2 regions of the Microbacterium sp. CCH5-D1 genome follow, and region 2 is predicted to be linked to the other one. Evidence: riboswitches for the same ligand, from Rfam matches in the RefSeq annotation. Region 2 holds a riboswitch; the other holds the start of a gene.

What was found. Region 2 has a riboswitch for thiamine pyrophosphate ahead of AX744_RS11020 (ECF transporter S component). Riboswitches for the same ligand answer to the same signal wherever they lie in the genome.
Region 1: linked by a shared signal. The riboswitch ahead of thiM (hydroxyethylthiazole kinase) and the one ahead of AX744_RS11020 (ECF transporter S component) in region 2 are both predicted to bind thiamine pyrophosphate.

Annotation. Positions count from the first base shown of each region.
Region 1 covers NZ_LSJW01000120.1:11,152-16,785, reverse strand. Annotated here, with positions in the region: partial or broken gene AX744_RS07790 (phenylalanine--tRNA ligase subunit beta) at 1-147, shown strand, start outside; gene AX744_RS07785 (DUF402 domain-containing protein) at 223-945, shown strand; gene AX744_RS07780 (NAD-dependent epimerase/dehydratase family protein) at 942-1,904, shown strand; TPP riboswitch at 1,911-2,005, shown strand; gene thiM (hydroxyethylthiazole kinase) at 1,996-2,844, shown strand; gene AX744_RS07770 (bifunctional hydroxymethylpyrimidine kinase/phosphomethylpyrimidine kinase) at 2,841-4,991, shown strand; gene argC (N-acetyl-gamma-glutamyl-phosphate reductase) at 5,231-5,634, shown strand, end outside.
Region 2 covers NZ_LSJW01000183.1:7,524-13,157, reverse strand. Annotated here, with positions in the region: gene AX744_RS11040 (aminoglycoside 3'-phosphotransferase) at 14-739, shown strand; gene AX744_RS11035 (CHY zinc finger protein) at 736-1,080, shown strand; gene AX744_RS11030 (energy-coupling factor transporter transmembrane component T family protein) at 1,077-1,856, opposite strand; gene AX744_RS11025 (ABC transporter ATP-binding protein) at 1,853-3,310, opposite strand; gene AX744_RS11020 (ECF transporter S component) at 3,307-3,963, opposite strand; TPP riboswitch at 3,956-4,065, opposite strand; gene AX744_RS11015 (D-alanyl-D-alanine carboxypeptidase family protein) at 4,147-5,634, shown strand, end outside.

The DNA of each region.
Region 1 (5,634 bases), on a different contig from region 2:
GGCGTTCCGGAGGGTTCCAAGAGCCTGACCTTCGCACTGAGGTTCCGGGCGGATGACCGCACCCTCACCGCGGCGGAGGCCACGGAAGCCAAGCTCGCCGGAGTCGAGGTCGCTGCGCAGCGCTTCGGAGCGACGCTGCGCGACTGAGGATCGATCCGCGGTGTGAGGCGGACCGTGTCGTCGCTCGGACGATCCGGGCCGTCGCCGGAGTACCGTGGCGGGATGAGAATCCTCCCCCAGGGCACTCCGGCCGCCGTCCCCGACGGGGCGCGACCGCTCGGCGAGGGACCGTTCCTCGAGCCCGGCGCACAGATCGACTGGCATTATCGGAAGCCGGGGTGGCAGCCGGGAGAGCCGTCCAGGATCTCGCCGATGCGGGTGGTACGCGATGATGAGCGCGGTCTCGTGGCCTGGCTCGCTCCGGGGACCCTCCAGGAGGCGCCGGGATCCAGCGACGGTCAGCGCGTGCGGGAAGTGCCTCTCGCCCGGCGCTGGCTCGAGCCGCGGACGCGCATCGTGGAGCGCTGGCGGGGCAACGGGGTGCTGTGCATCGCCCCTGCGGGGATGCCGTGGTCGATCTGGCTGTTCTGGGGCGACACCACCGGGCCGGACTGGGCGTTCTCCGGGTGGTACGTGAATCTCGAGAACGCGCATCTGCGGACAGACCGGGACACCTTCTCGTCCGACCATATCCTCGACGTCGAGATCGATCCGGCGGGCGGCATCCACCTCAAGGACGAGGATGAGCTCGTCGCCGCGATCGCCCAGGGACGGCTCAGCTCCGAGCAGGCCGCGCAGATCGAGCGGCACGCGGACGCGGCCATCGCGTCGTTCGAGGCCGACGACTGGCCGTTCGACTCCGCGTGGACCCGCTGGCGGCCCGACCCCGCCTGGACGGTTCCGGTGCTGGCAGGCCTTGACCGGTTGGGTGCAGGCACACCATGACGGATGTTCTGATCCTGGGCGGCACCGGGTGGCTCTCCGGGCGCATCGCCGGTCACTGGCGCGACCACGGAGCCACGGTCACCTGCCTCGCTCGAGGCACACGGCCCGCGCCGGAGGGAACGGTCCTGGTGCGTGGCGATCGCGAGGAGGCTTCGACCTACGCCGACCTCGCACGACGGGAGTGGGACCACGTCGTCGACATCTCCTCCCAGGCGGCGCATGTCGATCGGGCAGTCGAGATGCTGGGCGATCGAGCGGCACGATGGACGTACGTGTCATCCGTGTCGGTGTACTCCGATGACGAGACGGTCGGTGCGGACGAATCGGCTCCACGACACCCGGCGGCGGTTCTCGGCGACGAGTACGAGTACGCGGCGCAGAAGGTCGCCGCCGAGGACTCCGTCGCCCGATTGGGGGAGCGGGCACTCGTGGTGCGTCCCGGCCTGATCGTGGGCGGCGGAGACCCGAGCGACCGCTTCGGCTACTGGAGTGCCGCGTTCGCTCGTGCCGACGCTGACGCCGTGCTGCTGCCCCCGCTGGACGGGCGGAGCGCTCAGTTGATCGACGTCGACGATCTGGCGGAGTACATCGTCACCGCGCGAGGCAGCGGAGCCGTCAACGCCGTCGGCGACGAGAGGCCTCTCGCGGATGTGCTGCGGATGGTCCGCGCTGCATCCGGGCACACCGGGGCGACCGTCGTCGCGGACGAGGAGTGGCTCATCGCGCATGACGTGGACCACTGGGCCGGCCCGCGCTCCCTGCCGCTGTGGCTCCCGCCCGAGATGACGGGATTCATGACCCGCTCGAACGCGGCATTCCATGAGACCGGTGGGACGCTCCGTCCGCTCGTCGACACGATCGAGCGCGTGCTCGCCGACGAACGGGAGCGCGGACTCGACCGCGAACGACGTGCCGGGCTCACGCGGGCGCAGGAGCGGGCGCTGCTGGCCGATCGATAGACTGCGGACAGTGACACGGGGTGCCGCGATCCGCGGCTGAGAACAGACCCGTCGAACCTGATCTAGTTCGTACTAGCGAAGGGATGTCGCGATGAGCGATCTTCTGCGTCCTGATTCCACCCACGATCTCGCCGAAAAGGCTGCGGTGCTGCTGGGGGTGTTGCGTGAGGCGCCACCGCTGACGCACTGCATCACCAATGCCGTGGTCACCGGCTTCACCGCCAACGTGCTGCTGGCGCTCGGGGCTGCTCCCGCCATGGTCGACATCGTCGGTGAGGCCGGCATGTTCGCCGGTGTCGCCTCGGGGATGCTGGTCAACCTGGGGACGCCCACCCCGGAGCAGCGCGCGGCGGCTCTGGAAGCCGTCACCGGTGCGAGGGCAGCCGGTACGCCCTGGGTGCTCGACCCCGTCGCGGTCGGTGCGCTCCCGGTGCGCACCGCACTCGCGCGTCAGCTCGTCGAGCAGCGTCCGACCGCGATCCGCGGCAACGCCTCGGAGGTGCTGGCTCTCGCGGGGCTCAGCGCCGGTGGGCGGGGTGTGGATTCCACCGACAGCACCGAGTCCGCGGCTGAGGCCGCATCGGCGCTGGCTCGGACGACACGCGGTGTGGTGGCCGTGTCCGGCCCGATCGATCTGCTCACCGACGGGGAACGCGTGCTGCGGTTGTCCAACGGGCACGAGCTGCTCACGAGGGCCACGGGCGGCGGTTGTGCTCTGGGCGCGGTGATGGCGGCCTTCCTCGGCGCCGCGCGGGCGACAGGGCACGACGCGCTCACGGCGGTCGCGTCGGCGAGCCTCGTGTACACGATCGCGGCGGAGCAGGCAGCGGAGCGGTCCACCGGGCCGGGGAGCTTCGCCGTCGCGCTGCTGGATGCGCTCGCCGCCGTGGACTCCGCCGACATCAGGGTCCGTGCCCGCGTCGAAGGAGGTGCGCTGTGAACGCCGACCTCTCGCTCTACCTCGTCACGGATGCGGAGCTGTGCGGAGACCGGGGCGTCGTCGAGACCGTCCGGCACGCGGTGGAAGGCGGGGTGCGCATCGTGCAGCTGCGCGACAAAGAGGCGACCGACGAGGAGACGGTCGAACAGCTGGTCGCGCTGTCGCAGGCGATCGACGGTCGGGCGCTGCTCGTGGTGAACGATCGGCTGGGCGCGGCCATGGCTGCTCGTGAGCGTGGAGCCAGGGTCGATGGCGTGCACCTCGGTCAGGGCGACGCCTCGGTGCTGCGCGCCCGTGAGGCACTCGGACCCGACGCGTTGATCGGCCTCACCGCCAACACTGCCGCGCACCTCGACGCGGTGCGGGCCCTCCCGGCCGGGACGGTCGACTACCTCGGGGTCGGCGTCATCCGTCCCACCCTCACGAAGCCGGATCACCCCGTCCCGCTCGGGGTGGAGGGCTTTCGCGACATCGTCCGGAACAGCCCGCTCCCGTGCGTGGCGATCGGCGGCGTCGGCATCGACGACACCGAGGCCCTTCGCGATGCCGGTGCGGCGGGGGTGGCCGTGGTCTCGGCGCTGTGTGCCGCCGACGATCCGGCCGCCGTAGCGACGCGGTTCCTGCGACGCTGGCGCTCCGGCATCGTACCGCGAGTGCTCAGCATCGCCGGGAGCGACCCGTCCGGAGGTGCGGGCATCCAGGCCGACCTCAAGTCCATCGCCGCGAACGGCGGGTACGGGATGGCTGTGCTCACGGCGCTGACCGCGCAGAACACGCAGGGCGTGCGCGCTGTGCACGTGCCGCCGGTCGACTTCCTCCGCGCGCAGCTCGATGCTGTGTCGGACGACATCGTGATCGACGCCGTGAAGATCGGGATGCTCGCCGACGCCGAGGTCATCCGCGCAGTGGGGCCGTGGCTCGACCGTGTGCGCCCGCCTGTCGTGGTGCTCGATCCCGTCATGGTCGCGACCTCCGGCGACCGGCTGCTGGATCCGGAGGCGGAGCGAGCACTGCACGGACTCCTCGCGCGGGCGACTCTGGTCACTCCGAATCTCGCCGAACTCGCGGTGCTCGCCGGTCGGGAGATCGCCGACTGGGAGGATGCCATCTCCGCGGCGCACGAGCTGTCCGCCCGGATCGATGCGGCCGTCCTGGTCAAGGGCGGCCATCTCGTCGGGGATGAGGCCCCCGATGCGTTGGTCGACGCGGCGCGCGGTCTGCGCAGAGACTTTCCAGGACGACGGATCACGACCGGAAACACCCATGGCACCGGCTGCTCGCTGTCGTCCGCGCTCGCGACCCTGCTCGCGCGGGGGCACGACGCAGAAGCGGCCGTCGGCGCCGCGCGCATCTGGCTTCGCGAAGCCCTGCGGGCGGGGGACGCGTTGCGCGTCGGCGGTGGGCACGGGCCGATCAACCACTTCTCCGGACTCTGGGAACGGGCGGGAACAGAGGCCCGTCCGGTCGCGGACGACATCGCGGCGGACTGGTGGCACGACATCAGGGAGATCCGCACCGCGATCGACGAGCTGCCCTTCATCCGCACGCTCGCCGACGGGACGCTGGAGCGCGGACCGTTCCTGTCCTATCTCGCCCAGGACGCGCTGTACCTGCGCGAGTACGCCCGTGTGCTCGCGGAAGCGTCCCGGCTCGCGCCGACATCCGATGAGCAGGCGTTCTGGGCGGAGTCGGCACGCGGTTCGATCGTGGGCGAGCTCGAGCTGCACGCGTCGTGGTTGACTCCGACGCAGGGGGTGAGCGCGGACACGTTCTCCGCCGAGCCGGGGGCGGCCACCACCGCCTACCTCGATCACCTGCGCTCTGTCGCGTTCGGTGGGGACTACGCCGAGATCGTCGCGGCCGTCCTCCCGTGCTTCTGGCTCTACACCGACCTCGGCCGACGCCTGCACGCCGGGGCCTTCGGTCAGTACGCGCAGGATCCCCAGCACCCCTACGCCTCGTGGCTGGCGACCTACGCCGATCCCGCGTTCGAAGAGGCGACCGAGACGGCGATCGCCTACGCCTCCGAAGCGGCGGCAACGGCTGATGCCGCGACCCGCGCCAGGATGCGCCACGTCTTCGAGGTCTCGAGTGCCCACGAACTCGCCTTCTTCGCCGCACCGCTGGAGCCCTCACCCCGCAGATGACGAACCGGATTTGCGGTGGCAGCCGAGGCCGCGCTACTGTCGCGACATGCCTTCGGCCGCCACCGCTTCTCCGACGCTCGCTCCGAGCGTCATCGCTGTGCGCCGACGCCGCGGCCGCCGACTGTAGGCGACCCCGCCCTTCTGCCCGTGCGCGCACGGCGGTCGAGTGCCGGTGTCGCCGCCTCCGGCCCCGTCCACGGTCCCGATTTCCTCGAGGGCCTGACCGTTAAGGTAGAAGCATGACGTATTCCGTCGCCGTCTCCGGCGCATCCGGCTACGCAGGCGGCGAGATTCTGCGCCTCCTGGCCGCCCATCCCGACATGGAGATCCGCACCGTCACGGCGCATTCGAACGCCGGGCAGCCTCTCGTCGACCACCAGCCGCACCTGCGCTCACTCGCACACCTCACGCTGCAGGACACGACACCGGAGATCCTGGCCGGCCACGACATCGTGTTCCTCGCCTTGCCGCACGGGCAGTCGGGGCAGTACACCGATGCGCTGGGCGATGTCCCGCTCGTGATCGATGCCGGCGCCGACCACCGACTCACGTCCGCCTCGGCGTGGGATGCGTTCTACGGCGGCGACTTCCACGAGCCGTGGACCTACGGTGTGCCCGAGCTCCTCATCGACGGGGTCAAGCA
Region 2 (5,634 bases):
GCAGGATGGACGGATGAGCATTCCCTCCGCTTCCCTCGACGTGCCGATGAAGGTTCGCGAGCTCGCGCGCGGTGCCGCGCTCGAGCCGGTCTGGCTCAACGGGATCGGCGGGCTGACCTTCCGCACCGACGACGGGCGGTACATCAAGTGGGGCCCACTCGACGACGAGGCGAACATGCGCGACGAAGCCGAGCGCATGAGGTGGGCACGAACGTGGATCCCCGTACCGGAGGTGATCGAGCAAGGCCAGGACGACACGCACGAGTGGCTCGTCACGGTCGCGATCGATGCCCGCAGCGCCGTCGACCCCCGCTGGGCCGACCAGCCGGAGACCGCGGTGCGAGCGGTCGGGGTCGGCCTGCGGATGCTGCACGATGCCCTGCCGGTGGCCGAGTGCCCCTGGGAGTGGAGCACGCAGTGGCGGATCGCCAACGCCGCCGATCGCGGCACGGTCGTGCCAGAGGATCTGCTCCAGGAACCGTCGATCGACCGGTTGGTGGTGTGCCACGGCGATGCCTGCATGCCGAACACGCTTCTCGACGCGGAAGGCCGGCCGGCCGCCTTCGTGGATCTCGCCGCTCTCGGTGTCGCCGACCGCTGGGCCGACATCGCCGTAGCCTCGATGAGCACGATGTGGAACTTCGGCGAAGGCTGGGAGGACACACTGATCGAGGCCTACGGCGTCGACCCCGATCACGAGCGCCTCGAGTACTACCGTCGACTCTTGAACGAGACGTGAGTATCGTGCCCGACGATCGGCCGCGTGTGCTCGGTCCGGTCGTCGACGACATGACCCGGTGCGTGCACTATCGGGGCCCGACCGACATCATCGCGATCCGCTTCGCCTGCTGCGGCGAGTACTACCCGTGCCACCGCTGCCACGAGGAGACCGTGAAGCATGCGGCGCAGCAATGGGCGGCCCATGAGCGCGACAGACGGGCGATCCTCTGCGGTGCGTGCGGGCATGAGCTCACGATCGCCGAGTACTTCGCGGCGACGGCATGTCCACGGTGTTCGGCGCTGTTCAACGAGCGGTGCGCACTGCACCGTGAGCACTACTTCCAGCTCGACCGGAGCTAGCTCCAGACGAAACGGAACGTCCCGACGAGCACGGCGGCGGCGAGCGCAAGTGCCATGATCGCGATTCCGCCGATCACCGCCACCGCATCACGCGGGTGCAACCGGGAGGGACGCGACCAGGTGCGCGGAATGCCGGAGCCGAAGCCCCTGGCCTCCATCGCGAGCGCCAGCTTCGAGCCGCGCCGCACCGCGAACACGAGCAGCACGAACGCCATCGAGAAGAACCGTCGCAGCACACCCCGGTCGCCCACACCGCGCGCGCGACGGGCCAGGCTCATGGTGCGCCAGTCATCGAGGAAGAGCCCCAGCATGCGCGTTCCCGCGAGGATGCCGAGCACGAAGCGGCTCGGGAGCTTGGACACCTGCGCCAACGCGTCGGCGAGCTCGGTCGGGTCGGTGCCGCCGAACAGCAGGATCGTGGGGAGTCCGAGCGCGATCACTCGCAGACTCACCGCGATCGCGAGCGTGATGGAGTCGTCGCTGATCGTCGCGAAGCCGAACGTCCAGTAGATGCGCCCTGCCGGCTCCGCATACAGCAGCATGCTCACACCGGCGATCGGGGCGAAGATCACGATCGGCAGCAGGCGTTTCAGCACCGTCGACAGACGCAGCCCCGTCAACGGCAGGCAGAGCAGCTGCAGGACGATCGCTGCCAGCGCGCTCGTGATGTCGATGGAGGCGAACAGCGGTACGGACAGCAGCAGGGCGAGCAGCAGCTTCGTCACCGGGTTCACGCCGTCGAGCCAGACCGGGCGCACGGTCTCGGTCGCCGTCACGACGACGACCCCAACTCGATGCGATGACCGCCCAGGTGTCGGATCACCGCGTCGTCGTGCGTGACCGCGATGATCGACCGGCCACGCGCGATCTCCTCCTGCAGCAGGGCGACGAGCGAGATCCACCCGCGGCGATCCTGTCCGAACGTCGGCTCGTCGAGCACGATGACCTCCGGCGCCCCGGCCAGCACGGTGGCGACCGACAGCCGCCGCTTCTGCCCTCCGGAGAGCGTGAACGGGTTGGCGAGGGCGAGCGGGGCGAGGCCCAGGCGTTCGAGAAGACCGTCAACGACCGCATCCGTCTTCGCCTGATCCCAGCCGAGCGCCCGTGGCCCGACCTCGAGCTCGTCGCGAAGGGTCTGGGCCAGGAACTGGTGCTCCGGCTCCTGGAACACCATCCCGATGCGGGTGAGCAGCTCGCGCGAGGTCCAGCGGATCGGGCGCGTGCCCTTGCGCCCCGCCAGCTCCGGTGCCGACCGCACCTCTCCCGCCTGCTCCGGGATGAGCCCGGCGAGCGTGAGGGCGAGCGTCGACTTGCCGGCGCCGTTCGGCCCGGTGATCACCGTCGCGTTCCCCCGCGGCACGCGCAGGTCGAGCCCGCGCTGCACCGGCGCTCCGTGCTCCCGTCCGATCGTCAGGGCGGATGCGATGAGCGCGTCCGGTGCCGACACCTGCTCCAGCACGGGCAGGTCGATCCCCCGGTCGGGCACCCACACCCCGGCGTCCGCCAGCACATCGCCGTATGCCGCGAACACCTGGGCCGGTTCCCCGTCGGCGAGCAGTCCGCCGTCGGCCGCGAGCACGATCACCCGCGTCATCAGATCGACCCAGATCGGTGTGCGGTGCTCGACGACGATCAGCGTCGCACCGGTGGAGGCGACGGCATGTTCGACGCTCGCCCGCACCTCGCGCACACCCTCGGGGTCGAGGTTCGCCGTCGGCTCGTCGAGCAGCAGCAGCCCTGGGCGCATCGCGAGCACACCGGCGAGCACCAGTCGCTGCTTCTGTCCGCCCGACAGGGCCTTCGTGGGGCGTTGCAGCGGCACTTCGAGCCCGACGGCATCCAGCGCCTCCGCGACGCGACCGGGGATCTCGGATGCGGGCACACCGAGGTTCTCGCACCCGAACGCCACGTCGTCACCGACCTTCGACAGCACGATCCCCGCATCGGGGTCCTGCAGGACGAGGCCCACCTGACCGTGCCGGGATTCGGGGGCGGCACCGTCGATGTGCAGCGACCCGGTTCGCACCCCTTCGTCGTCGCCGCCGAGGACCCCGGCCAGGCCCGCGAGCAGCGTCGACTTCCCGGCACCGGAGGCGCCAAGCAGCAGCACCCGCTCACCCGGTTCGATCGTGAACGAGACGTCCTCGACGGCGGGGAGCTTCCGACCGGCGTACCGCCAGCCCCAGCCCGCGGCCTGCACGCGGGCCGGGGCGGCGATGGTCACGGTCAGACCTCGCGCACGTGCTCTCGCCCGACGGCGAAGCGGTTCAGTGCACCGGTGACCGCCAACGCGCGCACCAGCAGCCAACCGACGACACCCGCCAGGATCGCCCCGGAGACGACAACGCTGACCAGGTAGATCGTGTTGAACTCGACGGACTTCAGGATGTTGGGCGAGCTGCCGTAGAACAGCTCGAACACCCAGGCAGCCACCGCTGCACCGACACCGGCGAGCGCTGCGACCGCGATTCCGAAGCGCCGGTAGAAGAAGAGGGCGAAGATGATCTCCGCGCCGAGTCCCTGCACGATGCCGGACAGTACGGTCGAGACGCCCCACACGTTGCCGATCAGCATCGACACGATCGCTGCGACGAGCTCGACGACCAGCGCCGCACCGGGCTTGCGGATGACGAGGCCGCCGACGACGCCGCCCAGCAGCCAGATGCCGACGGCGATACCGCCCAGTCCCGGCGTCAGAGCATCGGCCGCACCGAGCCAGGCGTAGCCGATCGTGTTCCATCCCCAGAACACGAGGCCGATCGCGACGCCGAGGACGGCGGCAACGACGATGTCGACGACGCGCCAGCGCCAGATCGATGTGCGGTGCGGATCCTGTGCGGCGGCGGATGCCTGCTGCGTGGATGCGGACGTGGGCGTACTCATCTGAACTCCTCCCTGCGCTGGCATGACCCAGATCAGGTTCGACGGTCGAAGCGCGATTCGCTCCCTCTCAGCCCGGCTCGCCGGACTCCCGTGGTTGTGCTGACGATCCTACCGTCGGCGACACCCCCGTGGCGACAGGGCCCGGCGCCGCGGAACACGCGCGGGATTGGGTACCGTAAACGAGTGACCGCATCAGATCCCGCCGACGAGGCGACGGGCGTCGTCGGCGACGACGGCCCTGCCCCCGCCGACACCGCCGACACCGCGACAGGCGGATCGGTGCTGACGGCCGAGCAGACGTCGCCTGGAGCGGATGCTCCGGGGACGGTCGTAGACCCGGAGCCCGTCGTTCCACCGGAGGCCGTGAGCGCCCCGGAACCGGCCACCCCCGCGCTGACGAAGCCGCCGTTCATCCCTCGCGACCGCACGGTCCCGGATCCTTCCGGCGAACTCACCGCGTCGGAGACAGCCGCGCCCCAGTGGGCCGACGACACCACGACGGCCACCGCTCTCACCTGGGTGGACGCCGCGACCGTCGCCGAGCACACCGCCACGGCCACTCTCGACGACACCTCGGAGGCCGAGCGATCGAGCGGTCTGCTGCGCGGTGCGCGTCTTCGCCCCGCCATCGCCCGCCCGGGTGTCCTGGTCCCGCTGGCCACGCTCGCCGGTCTCGTCGCCGTCTACGCCGGCACCACACTGCTCTGGCCCCTCCACGAGGTGCCGCCGACGGTGCAGTCGGTCGAGTTCGCGACGACTCCCGCCGCTGCCGCCGCCGTGACCTGGCCGACCGAGGGTGCGGGTGCCGTCGGCATCGCGGGCATGACGACGGCGGCTTCGGTGCCCGACGCCGTGAGCATCGCGAGCATCACCAAGGTCGTCAGCAGTCTGATGGTGCTCGACCGCATGCCGCTCGCTGTCGGGGAGCAAGGACCCGAGTTCTCGTTCACCCGCGCCGACAGCGTGAAGTACTGGGACTACCGGCGCAGTGACCAATCCGCCCTCGACGTGCCCATCGGCGGAGTCCTCACGGAGTACCAGCTGTTGCAGGGGACGCTCATGGGTTCCGCGAACAACTACATCGATCGGCTCGCGACCGAGATCTGGGGCTCCGAGCGCGAGTTCGCGAGGGCTGCAGAGGTATGGTTGCGCGAACGTGGCCTGACCGGAATCACCGTGGTGACCCCCTCCGGCTTCGACGAGCGCAACGTGGCCACGCCCGAGGCCCTGGTGGCGCTCGGCGAGCGTGCGATGCAGAACCCGGTCTTCGCCGAGATCGTCGGCACCAAGTCCGTCGACCTCCCGGGTGCGGGCACCGTCGTGAACACGAACGGCATGCTCGACGATCCCGGTGTCGTCGGCATCAAGACCGGCACCCTGGTCGGCTGGAACCTTCTCACCGCGAAGGACCTCGTGATCGGTGACACCACGGTGCACCTGTTCGCCGCGGCGCTGAATCAAGCCGGAGACGACGAGCGACTCGCTCTCACGCGTTCCCTGTTCGCCGAGGCGGAATCCGCACTGGAGGCGCAGGCGCCGGCCGTCGCGAAGGACACCGTGGTCGGCAGCGTCACGACTCCGTGGGGCGAGCAGGTCGACGTCATCACCGAATCCGACGCCGATGTGGTGCTCTGGAACAGCGCGACCGCGACCGCCGCGACCGCCTTCGAC